DNA from 3 places in the Paraburkholderia sp. 22098 genome. Region 1 is predicted to be linked to each of the others. Evidence: predicted binding sites of a transcription regulator. Region 1 holds the regulator's gene; each other region holds the start of a gene.
The links. Region 1 encodes LexA, which represses DNA repair genes until DNA is damaged. Its sites were predicted from a motif close to ACTGTATNNNNATACAGT; they were not measured.

Region 1 (7,825 bases):
GGCGATTTCGTCCAGCGTCAGATTGGGGCGGCCGACGAGCGGATGATCCTTCGGCACGACCACGACGTGATGCCACGAATAGCATGGAAACGTAACGATGTCGGGGAACCGGTCGAGCGCTTCCGTCGAGATGCCGATGTCCGCCTCGCCGTTGATGATCATCTGCGCGATCTGTTGCGGGCTGCCCTGGCGCAGCGCCAGATGCACCTTCGGAAAAACCTCGGTGAATTGACGAATTACCTTCGGCAGCGCGTAGCGTGCCTGCGTGTGCGTGGTCGCGACCACCAGATGGCCACTGTCCTGATCCGCGTACTGACGCGCGACGCGGCGCAAATTCTCCGCGTCCAGCAGCATCCGCTCGATCAGTTGATGCACCGCCTTGCCCGGCTCCGTGAGACCCGTGAGCCGCTTTCCGCGTCGAATGAAAATGTCGACGCCGAGTTCGTCCTCGAGATCCTTGATCTGTTTCGATACGCCTGACTGCGACGTGTACAGCACGTTCGCCACTTCGGTCAGGTTCATGTTCTGACGCACGGCCTCGCGCACGAAGCGCAATTGCTGGAAGTTCATCTTGAAGAGTCCGGTTCAGCGAGAGTTGAGTTGTTCGAGTTATTCAGTTCATTCGCGTTGGGTCGCATCGGGTCATGCGCTCATTGCGCCGGGAAGACCCGGAGCGCGCGCGGCACCGCCGTCACGCCGTCGCCGATCGAGAGACGCAACTCGCGCCATGCTTCCCGATCGAGTTCGGCTTCGAGCAGATTGCCCTCGCGGCCCGCGAGCTCGACCCGCACGGAGCCGCCCAGTGTCACGACGCGCCGCACATCGACGACGATCCCCTCGCGGTGCCCCGCCGACTGCGGATACAACTGCAAATCGTGCGGACGCACATAAGCGAAAGCCGGACCGCTGAAGTCGGTGCTGATGGCGACCGGCAACGCCGCGCCGTCCACCACGAACCCGCTCGCGTCGACGTTGCCGTGCAGGCGGTTCGCCGCGCCGAGAAACTCATACACAAACGACGTTTGCGGATGGTCGTACACGTCCTGCGGACTGCCGACCTGCTCCACATGTCCACGATTGAGCACCACGATACGGTCCGCCACTTCGAGCGCCTCTTCCTGATCGTGCGTGACGAAAATCGTCGAGATATGCAGATCGTCGTGCAGACGCCGCAGCCAGCTGCGCAATTCCTTGCGGACCTTCGCATCGAGCGCGCCGAACGGTTCGTCGAGCAGCAGCACTTTCGGCTCGACGGCAAGCGCGCGAGCGAGCGCGATACGCTGCCGCTGCCCGCCCGACAATTCCGACGGATAGCGCTGCGCGAGCCAGTCGAGTTGCACGAGCTTGAGCAGTTCATGCACCTTCTCGCGAATCACCGCTTCCGACGGGCGCTCCTTCCGAGGCTTCACTCGCAGCCCGAACGCCACGTTCTCGAACACCGTCATATGACGGAACAGCGCGTAGTGCTGGAACACGAAACCCACTTCGCGCTCACGCGCGCCGACGGTCGCGACGTCCTGGCCCTGCAGGACGACCTGCCCGCCGTCCGCGTATTCAAGGCCCGCGATCACGCGCAGCAACGTGGTCTTGCCGCACCCCGAGGGCCCGAGCAGCGCAACCAGTTCGCCCGGCGGAAAATCGAGCGAAACGTTATCGAGCGCGACGAAATCGCCGAAGCGCTTCTGCAGGTTACGTACGGTGATACCCATTACAGCTCTCCTTGCTTGAGCGGGTGTTGCTGCGAAGATTGCATGTTCAGCGACTGCGCGGTCGACGGCAAAGCGGACGGCAGCGTGACGGGTCCGGCGTGCGCCGGCACGTCGCGAGCGTCCGACAGTTCCGCCGACATATGACGCTCGGCGAGCAGTTTCAGTGCGAGCGTCACGAGTGCGAGCAAGGCCAGCACCGACGCCACGGCGAACGCCGCCGAGAAGTTGTATTCGTTGTAGAGAATTTCGACGTGCAGCGGCATGGTGTCCGTCTGGCCGCGAATATGGCCCGATACGACCGACACCGCGCCGAACTCGCCCATCGCGCGGGCGTTGCACAGAATCACGCCGTACAGCAGGCCCCATTTCACATTGGGCAGCGTGACGCGGCGAAAGATCTGCCAGCCGGACGCGCCGAGCACATGCGCGGCTTCCTCTTCGTCGTTGCCTTGCGCCTGCATCAGCGGGATCAGTTCGCGCGCGACGAACGGGAACGTCACGAAGATTGTCGCGAGCACAATGCCGGGCACGGCGAAGATGATCTGCACGTTATGCGCTTGCAGCCACGGACCGAACCATCCTTGCGCGCCGAACATCAACACGTAGATGAGACCCGAGATGACGGGCGAAACCGAGAACGGCAGATCGATCAACGTGGTGAGGAGCGCCTTGCCGCGAAACTCGAACTTCGCGATGCACCACGAAGCCGCGAGGCCGAACACCAGATTGAGAGGCACGGCGATTCCCGCTGTAATTGCCGTCAGCTTGATGGCCGCCAGCGCATCCGGATCGGCGAGCGACTCCAGATAAAAACCAAGCCCCTTGTTCAACGCCTGATAAAACACGGCGACGAGCGGCACGACGAGAAAGAGCCCGAGAAACAGCAGCGCAATGCCGGTCAGAATCCAGCGGACAAGCGGCGGTTCGGTGACCGGATCGGGCCGGCGCGCAATGTTCAGTGGCGCGCGCGGAGCCACGGCGTGCGGCGTGACGCCGTCGGCGTTATCGACGTGACCTGCCGAATGGCGGCTCATTGCGCACCTCCGCCAATGCTTGCAACGCTCGCGGCGCCAGGCGCCGGACCTGCGTTGCCGCGGCTCGTGCGGCGCTGCAGATACCACTGCAGCGTATTGATGAAAAGCAGCATCAGGAACGAGACTACGAGCATCACGACGGCAAGCGCCGTCGCGCCGGCGTAGTCATACTGCTCGAGCTTCGTGATGATCAGCAGCGATGTGATTTCCGACTTCATCGGCACATTGCCTGCAATGAAAATGACCGAGCCGTATTCGCCTAGTGCGCGCGCGAACGCGAGCGCAAAGCCCGTCAGCAGTGCCGGCAACACGGCCGGCAACACCACGCGGCGAAACGTCAGCCAGCGCGATGCGCCGAGGCAAGCAGCAGCCTCTTCCTGCTCGCGCTCGAACTCTTCGAGCACCGGCTGCACCGTGCGCACGACGAACGGCAAACCGATAAAGGTCAGTGCGACGAGCACGCCCACCGGCGTAAATGCGACCTTCAGACCGAGCGGCTCCAGGAACTGTCCAATCCAGCCGTTGCCCGCGTACACGGCCGCGAGCGAAATGCCGGCCACCGACGTGGGCAGTGCGAACGGCAGATCGACCACGGCGTCGACGATGCGCTTGAACGGAAACCTGTACCGCACGAGCACCCATGCGACCAGAAAGCCGAACACCGCGTTGATCAGTGCGCCGCCGAGCGCGGAGAAGAACGTCAGCCGGTACGAGGCCAGCACGCGCGGCGAGCTGACGGCGCGCACGAACTGACTCCAGTCGAGGGTGGCTGTCTTCAGAAAAGTCGCCGCGAGCGGAATCAGCACCACGAGGCTCAGATAAGCCACCGTGATGCCGAGTGTCAGGCCGAAACCGGGCAAGGCGCTTGGTTTGCGGAAGGTCAACGTGGTCATGCTCGATACTCTTTCGGTTGATGCTCGTGTTGCCGGCCGCCTGGTCCTGATCGGCCAAAAGCGCGCCAGCGGCGCGCTCCGGAAAGTGACGCGCCGTGGCGCGTCACGTTGCCTCGGTTCGCGCCTGCCGCGGCGCGGACATGGGCGGTGTTACTGAGGCTGGTAGATCGAATCGAACACGCCGCCGTCGGCAAAGTGCGTCTTCTGCGCGTTGGCCCAGCCGCCGAACGAATCGTCGACCGTGTACAGCTTCAGCTTCGGAAACTTCGAGGTCAGTTCGGCCGGAACCTTGTTCGAACGCGGACGGTAGAAGTTCTTCGCCGCGATTTCCTGGCCCTGCTCGCTGTACAGGAAGTTCAGATACGCTTCGGCCAGCTTGCGCGTGCCATGTTTGTCGACGACCTTATCTACCACCGCCACCGGCGGCTCGGCCAGAATGCTCACGGACGGCACGACGATTTCGAACTTGTCCGGACCGAATTCCTTCAGCGACAGAAACGCCTCGTTTTCCCACGCAATCAGCACGTCGCCGATGCCGCGTTGCACGAAGCTGGTGGTCGCGCCGCGCGCTCCGGAATCGAGCACGCCGGCATTCTTGTACAGCTTGCCGACAAACTCCTTGGCCTTCTGCTCATTGCCGCCCGGCTGATGCGCTGCATACGCCCATGCCGCGAGATAGTTCCAGCGCGCGCCGCCCGAGGTCTTCGGATTCGGCGTCACGATCGACACGCCGGGTTTGGTCAGATCGTCCCAATCCTTGATGTGCTTGGGATTGCCCTTGCGCACCAGAAACACGATCGTCGACGTATACGGCGACGCGTTGTCGGGCAAGCGCTTCTGCCAGCCTTTATCGATCAAACCCTTGTTCGCGATGGCGTCGATGTCATAAGCGAGCGCGAGCGTCACGACGTCGGCCTGCAAGCCGTCGAGCACCGAGCGCGCCTGCGCACCCGAGCCGCCGTGCGACTGCTTGAACGTGACGGTCTCGCCGGTCTTCGCCTTCCATTCTTTGGCGAAAGCCTGGTTCACATCCTGGTAGAGCTCGCGAGTGGGGTCGTAGGACACATTGAGCAGCGTCGTGTCGGCGGCTTGCGCCTGGCCCGCCGCGCCAAGGACGCCAAGCGCGGCTGCCGCGCCGAACGCGAGCGCTGCGATAAGTTTTCGGCTCCTGCCTGCCCGGCCCGCTTCGTGATTGTTCATGCCAAGTTCTCCGCATGTTGGTGCGCTGAAACAGCGTGTGTTGTTTTGCGTCGGGTCACGTGCACATGAGCGACTGGAGGCTAGTCTATCCAGGGGCTTTCATCATTAAAAATAATGTTTATTCATTTTTTAATACGCAAAAGTGGTAATGACAGCCAGATAAGGCGTTGCGGCATGAAAACGGATGTCTTGACGTCGATTTACGACGTTCCAGCGAGGGGTCGAGCCGCAAACTTAAAGTAAAGCTTGAATTGCGCCGGATACTGTATAAAAATACAGGCACCTGTTCATCCATACAGTGGCGCCATGACCAAACTCACCGCACGACAGCAGCAGGTTTTCGATCTGATCCGCCGGGCCATAGAGCGCACCGGTTTTCCGCCCACGCGTGCGGAAATCGCCGCCGAACTGGGCTTCAGCTCGGCCAATTCGGCTGAAGAGCATCTGCGGGCGCTTGCACGCAAGGGCGTGATCGAACTCGCGGCCGGCGCGTCGCGCGGCATTCGCCTGCTTGCTGGCCCGGACGAGGCGCCGCATCAGTTCACGTTGCCGCACGCCAGCATCATGCAACTGTCGCTGCCGCTCATCGGCCGGGTTGCCGCCGGCAGCCCGATCCTCGCGCAGGAACATATCGCCCAACACTATGCGTGCGACCCGGCGCTCTTCTCGAGCAAGCCCGACTACCTGCTCAAGGTGCGCGGGCTGTCCATGCGCGACGCGGGTATCTTCGACGGCGATCTGCTCGCGGTGCAGAAAAGAAGCGAGGCCAAAGACGGCCAGATCATCATTGCGCGGCTTGGCGACGACGTCACGGTCAAGCGCCTGAAGCGCCGCGCGAACGGTATCGAGTTGATTGCCGAGAACCCCGATTACGAGAACATCTTCGTTGAGACAGGCAGTGCGGATTTCGCGCTGGAAGGAATCGCTGTCGGGCTTATCCGCCCGGGCGAATTCTGACAGCACGGGTTTGGCTTAATGAGCGACAAGCTCAGTGCGTCATTAGCCAACCGCTCGCCTGCTCACCGACTAAAGCAGTACTCATGTTGAATCGCCCGGAGAGACTCATGGAACGCCTTGCCCGCCTGTTGCCGTTTCGCCAGTTCGGCCGTCTGCGCCATCTGCGCAAGCTGGTACCTTGCTCACTGATCGAAGCGTCCACGGCTGCTACCGCGTCGCTGTTCGACTTGCCCGCTCGCGGGTCCGACCGGCAGGCTGCGTTGCCGTCTTCATTGCCGGCATTCGCTCGCGTGTCGCTGAACTCGGGGCTCAATACTGCCGAGCCCGAGCGCCGTGCGCCGGTGCGCGTGTACCACGGGCCGTCGCGGCTCATCATGGTCGGCACTGTAGACGCGGTGTGCCGCATGATTGACCGTTGCATCGCCGAGGAAACCAACGTCCACGGAGCGGTGTTCGAGTCCTGACGAGTTGTGAGGTGTGGGGCGCGTCGCTCACATGGTTTGTGGCAGCGCACGGATCGTTTCAGCGCGGTTGCGGTCCACGTTAGATCACACCTGATGGAGATTTCCGCTCGATGGCAGTTTCAACACCCAGGAAGCGCAGCGCCCGTCCGCTTGCAGTCACGCTTACCGTCACGTTGATCGTGATCGCGCTGATCGCGGCGTTGGGCTTCGCTTATGCCTCCCCGTATATCGCGCTCAACAACCTCAAACGCGCCGCCGACGCACGTGACGCGCAGACGGTGAATCGGTATGTCGATTTTCCTGCATTGCGCGAGAGCCTGAAGCAGCAAGTCACGGGCTTGCTGACGCGGCGGCTTGACTCACATGGAAACGGTATTCCGTTGGCTGCGATCGGCGCGATGATTGGCGTCGCGTTGATCGGCCCGCTCGTCGACGCGTATGCAACACCCGACGGCGTGGCTGCGCTTTTGAACGGCATGCCGCCGCGCGGCGAGCCGGGTGAGCGGCCCAACGCCGCGCCGGTGACCGGCAATCCGCCCGCTGCCAATGCGCCCGCCCCCGCATCGTCCGGTGCGGACAGCCGCACGCCCGGCGGCGCTACGGGTGATCCGAACGGCAACGCGGTTGATAGGGCCACCCCGCCCCAACCGCCGCAAACCACAGCCGGCTACCGCGGCCTCAACGAGTTCGCCGTCACATACCAGCACGGTGCCGGGGACGCGCGTTACTCCGCCATCTTCATGCGCGAGGGTCTTTTCACGTGGAAGCTGGCGGCGGTCAATCTGAACGAGTGAGCGCCAGGCGCGGCTTGACACATCGAACGCGCACGCGGCCGATCTGACGCAATGCACTCGTAATGCACACGCGCCGCCCGCTACTCCGTCCTCCGCGTTCATCCGGACCAAAGCTCACGAGCACCCACCCGCACCAAGGCTGCATGCCCGGCGCGGGTGGCCGTGCGCCCGAACCGCATCGTCAGGCCGCTTCCTGCTGCTGCTCATGCGCTGAAGAGCACGCGACCAGAATGCTGCATGACACCCGGTCGAGCAGCGGTGTATTGCCGGCACCCATCCACCATCGGGACAAGCCTGTGCGGCAACGGTGGCCCACCACCACCAGGTCGACGTGCAACTCGTTGGCAAGATTGGCGATCTCGTCGATCGGATGGCCGAACGCAAAGTGACCCTGCGCGTTGACGCCGCGCTCGGTCAGCCAGTCCACGCCCTCTTGCAGGATGTCCCGCGCGGTCTTTTCGAAGCTGCCGCACGCGACGTCCGTCAGCAGTCCCGCGCTTTGCGCAATGCTCGAACGCATGTCCACCACCGAAAGCAGATGCGTTTGCGCCTTCAGATCCAGCGCAAGGTCGGCGCCGCAACGCAGAGCCTTGCGGCCTTCACGCGAGCCGTCGTAGCACAGCAGGATTTTCTGGTAGCTCGCCATCGTTCTTCCCCTTTCCGCAAAAGCGCGGTCTGAATCAATCATGGTGCGCCGCAATTCAGCTTGCAAGGGATGGAAAACGCTAAGTGCGATTGCTGCACGCCCCGGCCTTGTGCATACGAGGCACACTC
Region 2 (7,825 bases), on a different contig from region 1:
ATCACTTCGTCGCCACGCACGAGCACTGCGCCGACGGGCACTTCACCAGCCGCCCGTGCTTCTTCGGCGGCAGCTTGCGCCAAGGCCATGAATCGGCGATCGCGGTCGGAGACGGTCGGGTTGGCGGCGAGGTTGGCGATGGGGTTGGCGGCGGTTGCGAGCGGCTCGGGGGGATCGGACGAGGCGATGGGCGCCGCGGCAGCGACACCCGGCTCGCCATTTGCGAAGTCACCGGCGATGGTGACAACACCACCGACAGTAACAGGCGGCATTTCCGGCTCCTTTCCTGCCTCGATCCAGTCCAAGTTCAAACCCAAGTTCGGGCCCATGGCCCCGCGACCAACGACGGGCTCGCTCACTGTGTCCCCGAGCCGGCGACATTCGCGGGAGAGCCTTCCACCGCGGACACATCGCTGTTGGAAGCCCGCTCGGACAATCGCTCCGCAATCCGGCGGCAATATTCGCGCGGAAGCACCAACGGGCCTCCACGTAACGATTCCAGCGCCATATGGAGCGCCAGCATGCGAGCCTGAAGACGGCACCGCGTAGCCTGATCGCTCACGGCACTCAGTTCGGACTGCAAGTCACGCAACGCGCGCAACTGCTCCATTGCGGGGGGCACAAACCCCGCGTTTTTCAAAATCCGGTTGGCGACGCGCACTTCTTCCGGGACCAAAGCATCGTCGTCCAGGGTGAGCGGCGCGCCTGCGCCCGGCAAATCGTCGAATTCGCCACGTGCGGCGGCGGCGGCAATACGCTGTTCGACTAACGCATCAAGCAATCTCATCTGCAATCCACTACGTTGCGGCCCAAGCATTCTATCAGGGAGCGCACGAGGGTTCCTTCCGCCGGATTCACCCGGCCCGCCGGCTTTTCGGATTTTGCGTATTGGAGTCCTGGATGGATGCAAGCTAGGCTTCGACACTTTTTGCGAGTCGCGCTCGCGGCGTGCTTTGGCCGCCTGCTTGGTTCGCTTCGTTTGGCTACGTCGCTCACCTACTTCGCTTCTCTGTTTCCTGCTTTTTTGCCACCGATCATGCAATTGCAAATGACACACTCACGCGTTGACAACGCAGCACGAATCACTGCCACAAGCACTGCCCCGCAGCCCGCAGTCCGGGCGTGCGCGGGCTGCGCTTCAGCGCTCGCGAGCCGCGCCCGCGTTGACAGGCGCTCATTCAATACAACCCTACGCACTGTATGTGTAGCCGCAGCGATGTCCGCGTTGCTTTCCGGCTGCGCAGTATTCTGCGCCGGAGCCGGCGGAAGCGGCAGTGGTTTCGGCGGCGTTTGCGCTACTGGTATGCGCTTCTAGACGCACGCCAGATCCCCCACAGAATCGAAAGCCACAGATCACGCGTCGCGGCCCACCCTCCTTTCATGTTCCTCTTCACGACCAGCTAATCGTCGCGCCAATGCCACTAGGGCGCGGCCCCTTCAAGCGTCCAGCGCGCAAGCACAATATGCCGGGTACGCCCCAATAAGCTGTGTATCAACGCGAAACCACGCACATTCCAGCAAACCGGCTCTACCGGACGCGTGGCGGCCCAAGGGCAAGCCGTAAGCCAACGTGACATGCGGCGTATAAGTCACTGCCGCGGAACCGGCGCGGCTTTCAATGCCCTTGACGTGCAGCGCTTCCGCCAATGCGTCATGAAGCCGATGCAGACCCACCACGCCCTCACTCCCCGTCAACACTAACGGGCCCGGCCGCGGTTTCGACGCGAAACTCTCCGCCGTATTGAACTCGACGCTGAACGGCGCCATGCGAACCGCGGCAGCCGCTTGCATTGCGGCCTCCACATGTTCCGGCGGCAGACCGCCCGCGAAATTGCCGAGATGACGCAGCGTGACGTGCAAACGACCGGCGGCAAGCGGCTTACTGCGGGCGCGCGCCTCCCCGCAAAGCTCTTGCGCTAGCTTTGAAATGCTGGCCGCGGTATTCGCATCCGGGAAGACAGCGAAAAAGAGGCCGTCGGTTGGCGTTGGCGGCGCCTCGAGCCCGGGCAACCACAGTTGTTCAGGCATCTTGCTCCTGCGTGCTGAAATCCGGCATCTACGCGAATCCCCCTTCACATGAACGAACTGGCGGACGCCAGCGGAAAACAAGCAATGAACAAGCAACCAGGCAGCAACCAACAAGGCAGCAACCGCACCGCAAGCCAGCAAGCCAGCAAGCCAGCAAGCCAGCACCCAAACCCAACCGCCGGCCCTGCCAAAAAACGCTTGCGCTTACGAATTGCCCACGTACAATACTGTACATCCATACAGTATCGGCGGCAACGTGGAATTGCAGAAAAAGCTCGAAGTATTGGCCGACGCGGCCAAATACGACGCATCGTGCGCCAGTAGTGGCGCGCCTAAGCGCGCCTCGCGCGGCACGGAAGGTTTGGGCGCCAGCACCGGCGCCGGTATCTGCCATAGCTTCACGCCAGACGGGCGCTGCGTGTCGCTGCTGAAAATCCTGCTCACGAATTTCTGTCTGTATGACTGTCAGTACTGCGTCAACCGGCGTTCGAGCAATGTGCCACGGGCGCGCTTCACGCCTGAGGAGGTCGTGGACCTCACGCTCGACTTTTATCGGCGCAACTACATCGACGGACTGTTTCTGAGTTCAGGCATCATCCGGTCGTCGAATTACACCATGGAGCAACTGGTGCGGGTAGCGCAGTCGCTGCGCGAAGATCACCAGTTCCGCGGCTACCTTCACCTGAAAACCATCCCCGACGCCGACCCCGAACTCATCGCCAAAGCCGGCCGCTATGCCGACCGTCTGAGCGTGAACATCGAACTGCCGACCGAAGGCAGCCTCGCACGCCTTGCACCGGAGAAAGACGTGCGCACGATCAAGCTCGCCATGGGGTCGATCCGGCTCGCGCAGGAAGAGGCGCTGGGCGACGCAAAAGCGCCCCGGTTCACGCCGGCCGGCCAAAGCACGCAAATGATCGTCGGCGCGGATCAGACGAACGACAGCACCATCCTGCAGACCGCGGAAACGCTGTACGGATCGTACAAGCTGAAGCGCGTGTATTACTCGGCATTCAGCCCGATCCCTGACAGTCCTTCGGCAGTCCCCGGCGAGGCGCCGCCGCTGCTGCGCGAACATCGTCTGTATCAGGCAGATTTTCTGCTGCGCGGCTACGGTTTCAACGTCGCGGAACTGTTCGAACAGCCAGGCAACCTGCCGCTCGACATGGATCCGAAACTTGCATGGGCGCTCGGGCATCGCGACCAGTTCCCGGTCGACCTGAACCGCGCGCCGCTTCGCATGATCGCGCGGGTGCCGGGCATCGGCATGCGCAATGCCAAGCGGCTGGTCGAGTTGCGACGCTCCCGGCGGGTGCGCTATGAAGATCTGGTGCGCCTGCGGTGTCCGCTGGAAAAGATCAAGCCGTTCGTCGTCACGCAAGACTATCGGGCGGCCATGCACGACGCGTCGTCGGCTCATCTGCGGCGAATCCTGACGCCGCCAATGCAAACGCAAATGCAGTTGTGGTGACGTGTCGTGCTTCATTGCATCGAGATCGAAAACCATTTTGCCGCCTGGCGTACAGCCACTCTCGTTGCGCTGGCTCAAGGGCTTGCGCCGGAGTCGATCGAATGGCGCATTAAAGAAGGCGCCGGTGGTCATGGTTCGCTGTCTAGTCAAACGGCGCTCGATTACGGCGACACGTCCCGCAACGCGGCGCTCGGGTCGGACGCCCCGGCCGTTCACGTCTCGAAAGAACTGTCAGCGCTGCTGCATGATGCGGCGCTGTATCGTGAGCCTGACCGGTGGGCATTCCTCTACAAGGTGCTTTGGCGCTGGCAATGCGGCGATCGCGCGGTGGCGTCGCCAGCCGACGTCGACGGCGCCCGGCTCTACCGGATGGCTAAAGCGGTGCGCCGTGCGAAGCACGACATGATCGCGTACGTGCGCTTTCGCAAGCAGAGGCCGGACGCCCAAACCCCAGAGTACATAGCCTGGTACGAACCGGAACACGACGTTCTCGCATGGGCCGCGGAACATTTCGCGCAACGCATGGGGCGCTCGTCGTGGATTATCGCGACGCCTCACGGCGCCGCGTTCTGGAACGGCGAGCAACTACATATCGAAGCGCGCCCTGCGCTGCGCCACAAGCATCGCTGCGACACTGAAGACGAGGCCGAGGCGTTGTGGCTCGCGTACTACCGCAGCACATTCAATCCTGCGCGTCTGAACGAAGCTGCGCTCGAACAGCACATGCCGGTGCGGTTCTGGAAAGGGCTGCCGGAAGGCCATCTGATTCCCGCCATGATCAGTGAAGCAAAGAGCGGCGCGCGGCGCGTTGCGCAAGCGAGCGGGGTCGCGGCGCTAGGCGGCAAGTCCATTCCTGTCGAAGCTGAATTCGCTCAGCCTGCCCGCGATCAGCCATCGTCGCTGGACGCCTGCCGACGCTGCGACCTGTGGCGCAATGCGACGCAAGCCGTGGGCAGTTCGGGGCCTCGTGACGCGCGCATCATGCTGATCGGTGAGCAGCCCGGCGATCAGGAGGATCTGAGCGGCGAGCCTTTCATCGGGCCGGCGGGACAGTTGCTAGATCTCGCGATCGTCCGCGCCGACCTGTCGCGTGAGCAGCTTTATTTGACGAACGCGGTCAAGCACTTCAAATGGGAACCTCGCGGCAAGCGCAGGCTGCACAAAACCGCCGCGCAGCGCGAGGTCGAAGCATGCTCGTATTGGCTGGAGCAGGAGTTGCAAACCGTTCGGCCATCGGTCGTCGTCGCGCTGGGCGCAACGGCGCTCAACGCGTTGCTGCGCGAAAAGGCAAGCTTGCGCGACTATATGGGTAAGCCGTTCGAACTCGAAGGCGGTTGGGGAATCGCGACATATCATCCTTCGTTCGCGTTGCGTCAGCAGGACGACGCCGCGCGCGACAAAGTGCTGAGCGCCATCAGCGAGGCACTCGTCGAAGCGCGGAAACTGGCGGCATCGGTACAAGCCAAACCGCGCAGCGTGCCTTAACTGCTAGACTGCGCCGCACGTTCCGTCATGCGGTTAAGGGGAATCAATGACCGGGGGCAATGACCGGAACGTCAGTGACCGGAAAGCTGAAAGTCAGCAAGCCGATCCTGAGTGGCGAATCGTCATCGCCCAAACACCCTTGAGACCCTCGCTAGCCAAAAGATACTTGCGACCGCTCGAAGCTCGCGCTCCAGCACGAGGCAAAACGAACAGGACCATTTGATGAAAGACGACGTCGCCCGCGTTCCGCTCTCCACTGCATTCTGGTATTGGCTGCGACTCGGCTTCATGAGCTTTGGCGGTCCGGCCGGGCAGATAGCGCTGATGCACCAGGAACTCGTCGAGAGAAAGCGCTGGATTTCGGAAAAGCGCTTCCTGCATGCGTTGAACTACTGCATGGTGCTTCCCGGGCCCGAGGCGCAGCAACTTGCGACCTACATTGGCTGGCTCATGCATCGCACGTGGGGTGGCGTGATCGCGGGCGGGCTTTTCGTGCTGCCGTCGCTATTTATTCTGATGGGCCTGTCGTGGGTCTATCTGGTGTTCGGCAGCGTCCCGGCTGTGGCCGGCGTCCTGTACGGAATCAAGCCGGCCGTGACTGCGATCGTCGTGTTCGCCGCGTATCGCATTGGCTCACGCGCGCTTAAGAACGCCTGGCTGTGGTCTATCGCCGCTGCGGCGTTTATTGCCATCTTCGCCGTGAAGGTGCCGTTCCCGTTGATTGTTCTCGTGGCTGGCGTGATCGGTTACGTCGGCGGGAAATATGCGCCCGGCACTTTCGTGATTGGCGGCAAGCACGGCGCCGCTGCGCAGCTTCACGGCCCGGCGCTGATCGACGACGACACGCCGACGCCTCGTCACGCGCTCTTTACCTGGAAGCGCTTTTTCATCGTCCTGGCAAGCTTTGTCCTCATATGGCTGGTGACGATCGGTACGCTAGCCGCTCTTTTCGGATGGAACGGCGCACTCACGCAAATGGCCTGGTTCTTCACGAAGGCAGCGCTGCTTACATTCGGTGGCGCGTACGCGGTTTTGCCTTACGTCTACCAGGGCGCGGTCGAGCATCAGCATTGGCTCACGGGGCTTCAAATGATCGACGGTCTTGCGCTCGGTGAGACGACGCCCGGCCCGTTGATCATGGTCGTCGCTTTCGTCGGCTTTGTCGGAGGATGGACGCGAGCGATATTCGGTCCGGACGCGCTACTTCTGTCCGCTGTCGTCGCGTCAACGATCGTGACGTTCTTCACTTTTCTGCCTTCGTTCATGTTCATCCTGCTGGGCGGCCCGTTCATCGAGACCACGCACGGCAATCTGAAATTCACCGCGCCGCTCACTGCGATCACGGCCGCGGTCGTCGGCGTAATCGTGAATCTTGCCGTCTTCTTTGCGCTGCACGTTTTATGGCCGCATGGCCTGCATGGGGGCTTCGACTGGTTGTCGCTCGTCATCGGGCTGGCGGCTGCGATCGCGCTCTTCCGCTTCAAGGTCGGCGTGATACCAGTAGTGCTGGTGTGCGGCGTGGCAGGGCTCGCGATCCGGTTGCTGGTGTGACGCTCAGCAAGTCGTCGGCCTTACCGTGACGCTCGTGGGGGACCGTGGTCAGGCATTCGCTATTAGCAATTCCTCGGTATTGTCCGGCGGACGCAAGCCATCGCTTCTGTTGACGAAGTAGCGTTGCGTAAGGTCGGCCGCAGAGACGTGCCGCGCCTGCGCGAAGCCGGCTTCGTGGGCAAGGGCCAGCATCTCGGCCGGCGTGAAGAAACTGAGAAAGGGCGTGCCGCTTTCGCGCGCGCCCTTCTCTGCCATTTTCAGCCCAGGGCGGACTTCTGGATCCGCCATGTCTAGCGGCAGCAGAAACGTCGTGGCGAGCGTCGATCCGCGGGCGAAAGCCGCGATCTGGCGCAGCGTGGCCGCATTTGCATCGCGCGTGAGATACATGCTCACGCCCGTTGAGACGACGATTGCCGGCTTCCTGTCGTCGAAACCGTGCGCCATGAGCCGGTCCTGCCATGCTTCGCCAGCCTCGAAATCGACCGGCACGAAGCGCAGCCATGGCGGGATGCCGAAACCAAGCTCGCCGAGCCGCTGACGTTTCCACTCCTGCGGCACCGGCTGATCGACCTCGAATACTGTGAGGCGCGAAGCAATCTCCGGCCTGCGCTGCGCAAAACTGTCGAGCCCCGCCCCAAGAATCACATACTGGCCGATCCCGCGCGCCGCCTCTTCGACCACCAGGTCTTCGATGAAACGAGCGCGTGCCACGATCGACGCGCGAAACGGACGCGTGAACTGCGGGTCCATGTCGCCGCGCTGGCGCCAGTCGTCGCCGGGAGCTAGCAGTTCGAGGCCGATCGAGTCGTCGAAAACATGCGGCGCGGCGTCGACTTCCTTGTGCAGCGCCCGCCAGAGTGCAACGCGGGCCGCGGTGCTGTCGGGTGCCAGATATCGCTGATCGTTCATGAGCGCCGGTCCTTGCCGTTCGTGCTGTCTTCAAGCAATGAGGGAAGCGTCGCTGCCTTCGCAAGCACGGAGCAAACGCAAACCAGGCAACGAAAAGAATATCACCGAGCAGACAGACACCGTCAACGGCATCCACGCGGAACACCCCCGGACCAGACCGAGCCCGATCACCTGTCCTATGCGATCATCGTATGAACCAGACCAACAACGGAGATCGCCATGAACAGCAAATGGTTTTCGAACTTCGCCAGCTATCTGTCGACAATGACCGGCCGTCCCGGCACTTTCGTCGTGGCTGCGTCGCTCGTGATCGTGTGGGCAATCACGGGGCCGTTCTTTCATTACAGCGACACATGGCAGCTCGTGATCAACACGTCGACC
Region 3 (7,825 bases), on a different contig from region 1:
CACGTGGACGATTGAAGTGCCGCGCAAAATCCGCACATTGTTCGGTAAGAAGCTGTCGTCGTGGTTCGACGAGGACGTGTACTACTCGCTCAAGGGCGACGCCGCGCGCCGACTGTACCTTCTCTATGGCTCGCACGTTAACTGTTGGCCGCTGCGCCTCGCCGAATTGAAAGAATACATGGGCTCGACGATGGGGCAGGACAGCAAGTTCCGCAACCTAATGAATAAGGCCCACGACGAGCTGAAAGCCAAAGGTGCCATCAAGGGCTGGAAGTTCGAGCAGAGCCACCGGAGGCTGGAGACGCTCTGCTATGTCATCGACAGGAAGGTCAAACCAAAGAAGAAGGTCGAGGCAAAGACCGTGAAGTGCATCGGCGCTGCCGTCGTGTAATTCATCCCTCATGTAGCTTGCTCCATGTAGCTTGCCCTGGCCCGCTCCGGCGGGCCTTTGGTGCCGGCGTGTATTTCGCCCCTGCGTGCGTAGAACAGTCCGCGTAGCTTGCTCCATGTAAGTCGCCTGCCCAAGTCACCCAACGGCGCGTAGATTGGTCCGCAAACGACGCGCAGAGTGGTCCCTTTGGTGCGCCGAAGTTGCGCCCGATTTGCGCCGCCCCCCGCGTAGATTGGTCCCGCTCAAATCGCTGGGAGCCTTATCCAGCAAGGTTTTGCCGGACCCTATACCTAATACCTAAAACTAGTAGCTGGGTGCGGCCTGAGGAGCCCCTTGGCCAGCCCCTTCCTTACACGCCTTCTTCCCCTTAAAAGTCCTCTTTCCGATTCTGCCTATACAGGGCTTGAAAAGAAGCCCTGCACCGCTATGCAAGGAAGTTCTCAGGAACCGCAAGCGCTCCCGCTGCATAGGGAGCGCATGGCGCTCCCAGGAACGAGGCCTCGGGCAGGAAGAAAGCCTCAGGGTATAAGGCACAAGTATGGCGCGGCGTCCGAACCGGGGGAAGAGCCTCGGCAGGCGTCAACGAAGCCCGGCGGGCCTGCAACACCGCTTGTACCGGCCCGTCCAGGCTAGGCTTCCCATGGCCTTACCGGCCTTCATATCAGGAGTCGAACAGCGATTGCTGTCGTGAGCTCGGTATCGCTGCGGTATTCCAGAGCTTCTGGGCCAACGGATGGCGGCTGAGGTGGATAAGCCGATAGAGCGGACCGCGGTTCATGTTGACGAACAACGGCTTCCTTTGCGCGACGTGCATCTTCGTCAGGTCGGAGACAAGAGTCTCCCAGTACTGCAGGTAAGTGCCAACCTGCTCATGCTTTGGGACCGCGTCGAGCCTCAGATTTTCTCGCCAGCCCGGCGCGGCCGCGTCCAACCTCGAATTGGGTAGCTTGAAATCGCCGCCAATGTTGCGCTGCACATCCATCACGCTGAAGTGAATGAGGATGTCGATGTTCGGGCGCAACGAGAGCTTGCGAATTATCTCGAAATCCAGATGTTCTATGCTGAATGGGTCAAGAAAAGCAAAATGCAGGCCTCTAGGTAGAGCCGCCAGAACTTCGTCGACGGTGCTCGACGCGCTTCCGACATATGCGCGCACTGATGCCCCCGCTGCAACCAGACGCTCCTCACATGCCTGCACGGATTCAGCATCGACGTCCCCGATGAACACTTCGTTGAACGGGACACCGCCCTGCTGGGACATACGCCACGCCGACAGTACCCCGCCGTCGGATATGAGCTTCGATTCGCGGTTGATGACGCGCCCCGGCCCGGAAAAAAGGTCAATGAACGAGGCGTACGGCCACTTCGCACGCGCCTGGCGCGCCGAATCGATGTAGCGCGATAGCGCGACGTGCTTCTCCTCGGACCATGCTCCCACCTTCATGACGGGCAAACCATCAGCGGGGTCGAAAACAGGCTCGTCCGTCTTTTTAGCTTTCACCATTCTGGTCCATTCGTATCGCGTGCGGTCTAAATAGTATGCCAACCGGTAAGTTGCCCGAGCCCAAACCTGCTAATCTTTCACCAGACCAAGGCCCCCAAAAATACACCGTATGGCCAAGACTGAAGACAAATACGAATGGCAGACTGGAAATGCCCCGCCTGTCCTCGACCAGCATAGCGCTGTAAAGCATTCGATTGTCGAAAGCTACGTCACCCGTTATATCGAAACGGTCATGTCACCGGCAAACATCCCGAAGCTGACCTTGTCGCTGGTCGATGGTTTCGCAGGCGGAGGGGAGTACCTTAGCGAGACTGGGACAGGCTCGGTCGACGGAACGCCGTTGCTTTTGTTACGAGCGGTCCATGAAGCGCGCGCCAAAATCAACGTGGGCCGAACAATCACCCCACGGGAAGTAGAAGCGGAATTCTTCTTCGTTGAGAAAAACAAGGAGTCAGCCCAGTATCTTTATCAACATCTGGCAAAGCGACGCGCTGAAGGAGCGATAGCGGACATCGACTACTCGAGGGTCCAACTGCACAACTCTGGCTTCCTCGACGAACTGCCGCAAATCGTTGCGCGAATCAAAGCGCGTCGCAATGGTTGCCGGTCCATATTCTTGCTGGACCAATACAACTATCACGCCGTGCCAATGAGCACTATTCGGTGGCTGATGTCGGAGCTTCCAGGTGCCGAGGTCATCCTCACGTTCAACGTCGACTCGCTCATGACGTTCCTCAGCAATTGCGAAAGGAACCGCAAACCAGTGCGAGCTATTGACTTGGAGCAATACATCCCATGGGAGCGGTTAAAAAGCTTAAAAACAGGCCAAGACTGGCGCACATCGCTTCAACGGCACATCGCTCATGGCGTCAAAGTCGAGACAGACGCAAAGTTCATGACGCTGTTCTTTGTTCGACCGCAGGCCGCGAACTCGTGGAGCTACTGGCTAGTGCACCTATCCCAACGCTATAAAGCTCATGACGTCATGAAAGCGCTCCATTGGGAGCACTCCAGCGAATTTGGTCATGAACTTGAGCCAGGCCTTTTCATGCTTGGCTACAACCCACGAAAAGATGAAGACTACAGCGGTCAGTCGTCGCTGCTTTTCGATGAAAGCGGCGAGCAGCGATGCGTGGAGGCCCTGACCGAACAACTCGGGCGGCAACTGGCCGACAATCAGCAGCCAGTGACCGTCGCACAGCTATTCGAGAAGAATATCTCGAACACGATGGCCGACGAGTCTCGTCTCCAGAAAGTCCTCCGAGGCCTACACTCTTCGGGAAGCATTGTCATATTCAACAAGAACGACCGCCCTCGGCGACCGTCGAGGCTCTATGTGCCCAGCGACGTCATTGAGCACTCACGGCAGATAATCCTGACTTGAGCTCGCTTCAGGCAAATACCGTTCGTTCGGGCATATCGTCCCAAGTACGGCCGTCAAGCAGGCGGCCGTTTGCCTTTTTGGAGCGGCGTACACCGTCTTTCCCCCATGTTCCCCATTGTTTGAAGAAGAACTTGACGCCCTGCTTCTCACACTGCGCTTTGACCCGATGAACCCACTTTTCGTCCATCGGACGCGCTTTCGGACCCGACTCCCCGCCCACGATAACCCAATCGATATTGCGAAGGTTCAGCTTGCCTAGGTCCTCCAGTAGCGGCTCGACGGAAAGGAATCGTACGCCGCCCTGAATTCGGCGCAGGTGGTCTATTCGAGGAACGCCATGCCGGCGGTCCTCCACAGATACGCCAAGCCAAGCATTGGTTGGAATGTCGTGGTGGCCGCAATATGCCGCGAGTCGCTCCGCTCGCTTGGTAAGAATCTGGAACGTGTGTTGAGGACAGTCTCGGATGGCGTCAAAAACCCGGGATATATAGGCGTCCGACACCGACTGATGGAACAAGTCCGACATCGAGTTCACAAAATAAACCGTGGGACTCTTGCGGGTCCGAGGCTCATCAAGCCGATTCGGGAGCACTGTCAGCCGAAAGCCATTCTCGTAGCCCGGCGTTCTCATCGCTTGCAAGCGCTTTGCCATGCCTTCGGCATAGCAGTTCTTGCAGCCTTGGGATATTTTCGTGCAACCGACTGTTGGATTCCACGTTCGTTCCGTCCACTCGATTTTGCTTTGCCCGCCGCTCATTATCAGACCTCTCATTTAGTGTGCAATTCTATCGGGCTTCGCGCGGCCGGTCTGCGATAGCCATGCTCGCTTCATGCAATGGCGCCGGATTCTTTTTGTTAAGGCCCTGCATGAAAAACGACAGAAAGTACGCAAGCGACTGCTCGTCCAAGCGCATCCGCTATCCTTCAATGCTGTATAAATATACAGGATTCCGCTCGGCTCACACGTGCGTTGCCGTGCTGCTTTGAGCCGCTCATCAGCAGCCCCCGGGCAAGTCGCAACCTTGATTCAATCCGTGTCTACAGGGAGCGCAGGCGCTTGAGCAGAACACCGGGACACCCGACTACGATGCTCTGGCGCCTAACGAGTGCGCTGTGCGTTAGCTGGGCAAGGCTGGTGCAAGCGGAATCGCTGTAGAAGCCAGGCTAGTAGGCCACCCTATGATTGTCGCGCAGGCCGAAAAAACGACGGCCACCTCAAAGTCTGTGCCCGTCGTTCTTTCGGCTGTGACGTCAGCTAGGCGCCATCGTTGCAAGCAATCGAGCGCATCCATCAATAAATGTCTCAGTGGATGCCTTCCAAAACCCCAAGCAATGGCTCCGACTACACAGTACATGTTTTCATGCCCGCTTCTGCAGTTCCTTGTCGTATGCCGCCAGTGCAGGCACGCGCTTCACGAGGTCCTCGACGCTCTCGCCGGTGCCATCTGGGCGCCACACCTTGATGCTTTTCCGGATGAGCGCGCCGTTGTAATTCGCAGCAACCGTGGGCCTGCGCAGGAACGCGAGCAGCGTCTTCACGAGCCGTTCCTCGTGTGCAGTCTTGGGGCAAACGACATACGCTTCACGCACGCGGTACGTCCGCACGATGCCGTCGGGCCCACGCCGGCGCTCCGACATCTGCGTGCCATAGCGCCCCACGATGTACGCAAGTTCCGCGACCATGTGCTCCTGCTTCTTCAAATTCTTGTGCCCGCACTCGGTCTCGACCCACACAGACCAGTAGTCGTCGCCGTCCGGGTTCGGCACATCGGGCGGCACGGGCAGGTGCAGCAACGCGTCCGGCACTTTGCCTGACTGGCTCGCAAAGTGCGCCTCCTTCACGTTGATGACGGCCTTCCTTTTCTGTATTTCGTGCTCCGTGTCGACGAAGCCGCCCAGGTGCTTTGCCGCGTTGAGCCACCAGATGCAGACGTCGTTAGCGAGGCACCGGTGCTCGTAGTGCCGCTCGATGTAGCGCAGCGGCTCCCTGCTCACGAGTGCCTTTTCGCCGTACACATCGTAGACGCGACGCTCGCCAGCTGTCGATAGCGCGTACACCGTGGCGCCATCGCTCCCCTTCTTCCAGAGCACTTCGCCGGCTGCGCGCAGGCGCTCGAGCGTGCGCTGCGCGACGCGCGGCGAGGTAGCATTCGGCCACACGAGCGCGGAGAGCTGCCGTGTCGCGAGCCAGCCGAACTGGTACAGGGCGATAAGAACTGCTTCTTCGTTTTCAATCGCGAGCAGGCGTCCGTCGCGCTGCTTCGCCGGGGCGTTTGTCGAGGGCATCGGGAGCCTCCGCAGGTATTCAGGAATACTGCGTATAGCCACCTCTCTAAAACGCCTCGCGTAGATTGGTCCCTTTCGCCGGAGCCACCCCCGTACGCCTCCCCCGGCGCGCGTAGTTTGGTCCCTTTCCGTACGGGCTCCCGCCCGCAAACCCTTGTCCGGCTAGGCGCAGGCACGCCGGCAATCGCGCCCCGTGACGTCAGGCCAAACCAGCGACCTCCGCACGACGGGAGATATAACCATTACTCCCTACACCCGCCACCAGCCTTGTGGCCAAAGCCATTTTGGAGCAGTGGCTATACGAAGTACGGAAGCACACCGACACCCTACGCTGCCCCGACTGAACGCACCCCGCGCGCATCCCCATACACACGGAGAGACACACCATGAACACAACCGCCAACATCCTCTCTGTTCACATCGAGCCGCAGGTTCGGCTTCCGGTGCGGACCAAGGACGGCCACAAGACCTCGGTCTCCATCCCGCAATGCCTGCTGGACACGTTCGTTGCCAAGTGCGGCTCGCGGGCTGCGTTCCGCAGGTGCCTGAATGCCGCCGTCAAACAGGTCGAGCCCATGCCTGGCTACTCGCGCAGCCAGCGTGTGCGGATGCTGCTCGAAAAGCAGCTCGCCTCCGGACTGCGCGGCTGATACCCACAATCACACAAACGGACTCTCTCATGATGAACAAGCCCATCAGATTGCCGCTGACCTCAAGCGCGCAGCGCAAGTCCTGGAACAGCAACAGCTCCCCTGAATGACACATCCCGCGAAGAGGCCCGGCACCGCCTTGGGCTTTTTCATGCCCAGCACCGCTCGCCGATACACCAAAAGAGATGCAACCCGTGCGCTTCGAGCACAGGACGAGTCTCAGCCGGGCGGGAGCCCGGCGATGTTGCTGATGCGAGCGAAGCGAGCATGAGCCTTCACTGGTGAGAGGAAGTTGTCCGCCTCCCGGCGGACTTTTTTGTTGGCAGCTCGCTTTGCTCGCTGCGTTGATGCCGCGGTGTACTTCATGCGCAGGCGGGGTGCTCGGCGGCGCGGCAACACCGCAGCTCGCCCGAGGGTCTGGGGCGGGTGCCGGGAAAACCCCGGTCCCCTACCCCGTGACACGGTATCCCGCCGGGTGAGCGTAGGTGCGGTTGTGTGTACGCGTCGCGTGGACAGGTGCGTACACGAGTTCGTACCTCGGCTCGAACACTCACTACGCACGAGCCCGGACCTCGCAGACCCCGGCCTGTGGGCCTGGGCCCTCGTCTTTTATATTGGCTTCAATTGGGCTGGGAAGAGTCCTGACTGCGCACGAGGGAGTCATGACGGGGGAACTGTGACCTGCGCAGGAAGGGCTCACGCTGTGCTGAAGCCTCGCGGCCGCAGGAAGGGTGAGCCCGGTGCAGCCGGGCGGGCTAAGGGTGTGCAACCGCAGGAAAGGGTCGTGCGCACTTACGCGCGCGGAATGCCTCGGTCAAAAGGTCCGCGTGTCTGCACGTCGTCGGGACCGGTGTAGGGTGGCATTGCAAGCAAGGAACAGAGGAGTGCTAGGGATACCGAGGCTGTTTTTTCGAGGGTGCTATACGAAGTACAAGGCACCACACGATGTGCGCTTGAACACCCTCTCTCTCATGTGGAGTATCCGCAAATGGCAACGCTCAAGAAATTCACCGTCATCGACCCATCGGCCCGTGTCAATCTCTCGCTTAAAGAGAGCACCCGCACGGCCATCGCGCAGTACCAGAACTTTTACCTGGCCACGTATGGCGAGAGCTGCGAGCGCAGTGAACTTGTCGAGCAGCTCCTGGTGGCGTGGTTCGACCAGGACCGGGACTTTAAGTCGTACGTGGACGGTCTCAGCGCCGCGCAGAAGGCGAGCATCAGGAAGCAGGTCGCAGGGGATGCCGGCGACGACGACGCGAAAGCCCCAGCTGCTGCAAGCAAGGGTACGGCCGTAAGCGCTCAGGTGAGCGCCCCTGTGAGCAGCCAGGTGGCTGGCGGCGCGTCCAGCGCCTGGGCCGCACGTCCGATGGGCGGCGCGCAGTAACCTCGCGTCCTCCGCAACGCCCCTTTGCCGGGGGCGCAGCCCCTGCCCCATCCCGGCGGGGTTTTTTCTTTGCGCGTCAGTCGTCGCCCTCGTCTTTCTCGTCAGCAGACGACGGCGCAGCAGTCGCCATTTCGTATTCGAACATCTCGGCGCCCAACTGGTCGGCCGCCCGGTCGTTCTCATCTGGTGCCGGCGCGAGCACATCCAGCATGCGAGTGTCGAG

Region 2: the regulator LexA is predicted to act here: its motif matches at 2,255-2,272, upstream of ACTJLB_RS05320 (putative DNA modification/repair radical SAM protein).
Region 3: the regulator LexA is predicted to act here: its motif matches at 4,209-4,226, upstream of ACTJLB_RS07410 (DUF5131 family protein).

What each region holds. Positions count from the first base shown of each region.
Region 1 is NZ_JBQEPV010000010.1:93,669-101,493, forward strand. Features, by position in the region: gene ACTJLB_RS21530 (CysB family HTH-type transcriptional regulator) at 1-570, opposite strand, end outside; gene ACTJLB_RS21535 (sulfate/molybdate ABC transporter ATP-binding protein) at 651-1,709, opposite strand; gene cysW (sulfate ABC transporter permease subunit CysW) at 1,709-2,743, opposite strand; gene cysT (sulfate ABC transporter permease subunit CysT) at 2,740-3,636, opposite strand; gene ACTJLB_RS21550 (sulfate ABC transporter substrate-binding protein) at 3,787-4,836, opposite strand; gene lexA (transcriptional repressor LexA) at 5,143-5,793, shown strand; gene ACTJLB_RS21560 (hypothetical protein) at 5,901-6,257, shown strand; gene ACTJLB_RS21565 (DUF2939 domain-containing protein) at 6,368-7,051, shown strand; gene ACTJLB_RS21570 (universal stress protein) at 7,233-7,697, opposite strand.
Region 2 is NZ_JBQEPV010000002.1:432,499-440,323, reverse strand. Features, by position in the region: gene tadA (tRNA adenosine(34) deaminase TadA) at 1-272, opposite strand, end outside; gene ACTJLB_RS05330 (DnaJ family domain-containing protein) at 356-787, opposite strand; partial or broken gene ACTJLB_RS05325 (2'-5' RNA ligase family protein) at 1,422-2,028, opposite strand; gene ACTJLB_RS05320 (putative DNA modification/repair radical SAM protein) at 2,285-3,499, shown strand; gene ACTJLB_RS05315 (UdgX family uracil-DNA binding protein) at 3,506-4,984, shown strand; gene chrA (chromate efflux transporter) at 5,207-6,535, shown strand; gene ACTJLB_RS05305 (class I SAM-dependent methyltransferase) at 6,584-7,444, opposite strand; gene ACTJLB_RS05300 (low affinity iron permease family protein) at 7,664-7,825, shown strand, end outside.
Region 3 is NZ_JBQEPV010000003.1:155,550-163,374, forward strand. Features, by position in the region: gene trfA (plasmid replication initiator TrfA) at 1-391, shown strand, start outside; gene tcmP (three-Cys-motif partner protein TcmP) at 1,053-1,895, opposite strand; gene ACTJLB_RS07405 (three-Cys-motif partner protein TcmP) at 2,005-3,279, shown strand; gene ACTJLB_RS07410 (DUF5131 family protein) at 3,287-4,036, opposite strand; gene ACTJLB_RS07415 (replication-relaxation family protein) at 4,639-5,565, opposite strand; gene ACTJLB_RS07420 (hypothetical protein) at 5,952-6,215, shown strand; gene ACTJLB_RS07425 (hypothetical protein) at 7,204-7,602, shown strand; gene ACTJLB_RS07430 (hypothetical protein) at 7,679-7,825, opposite strand, start outside.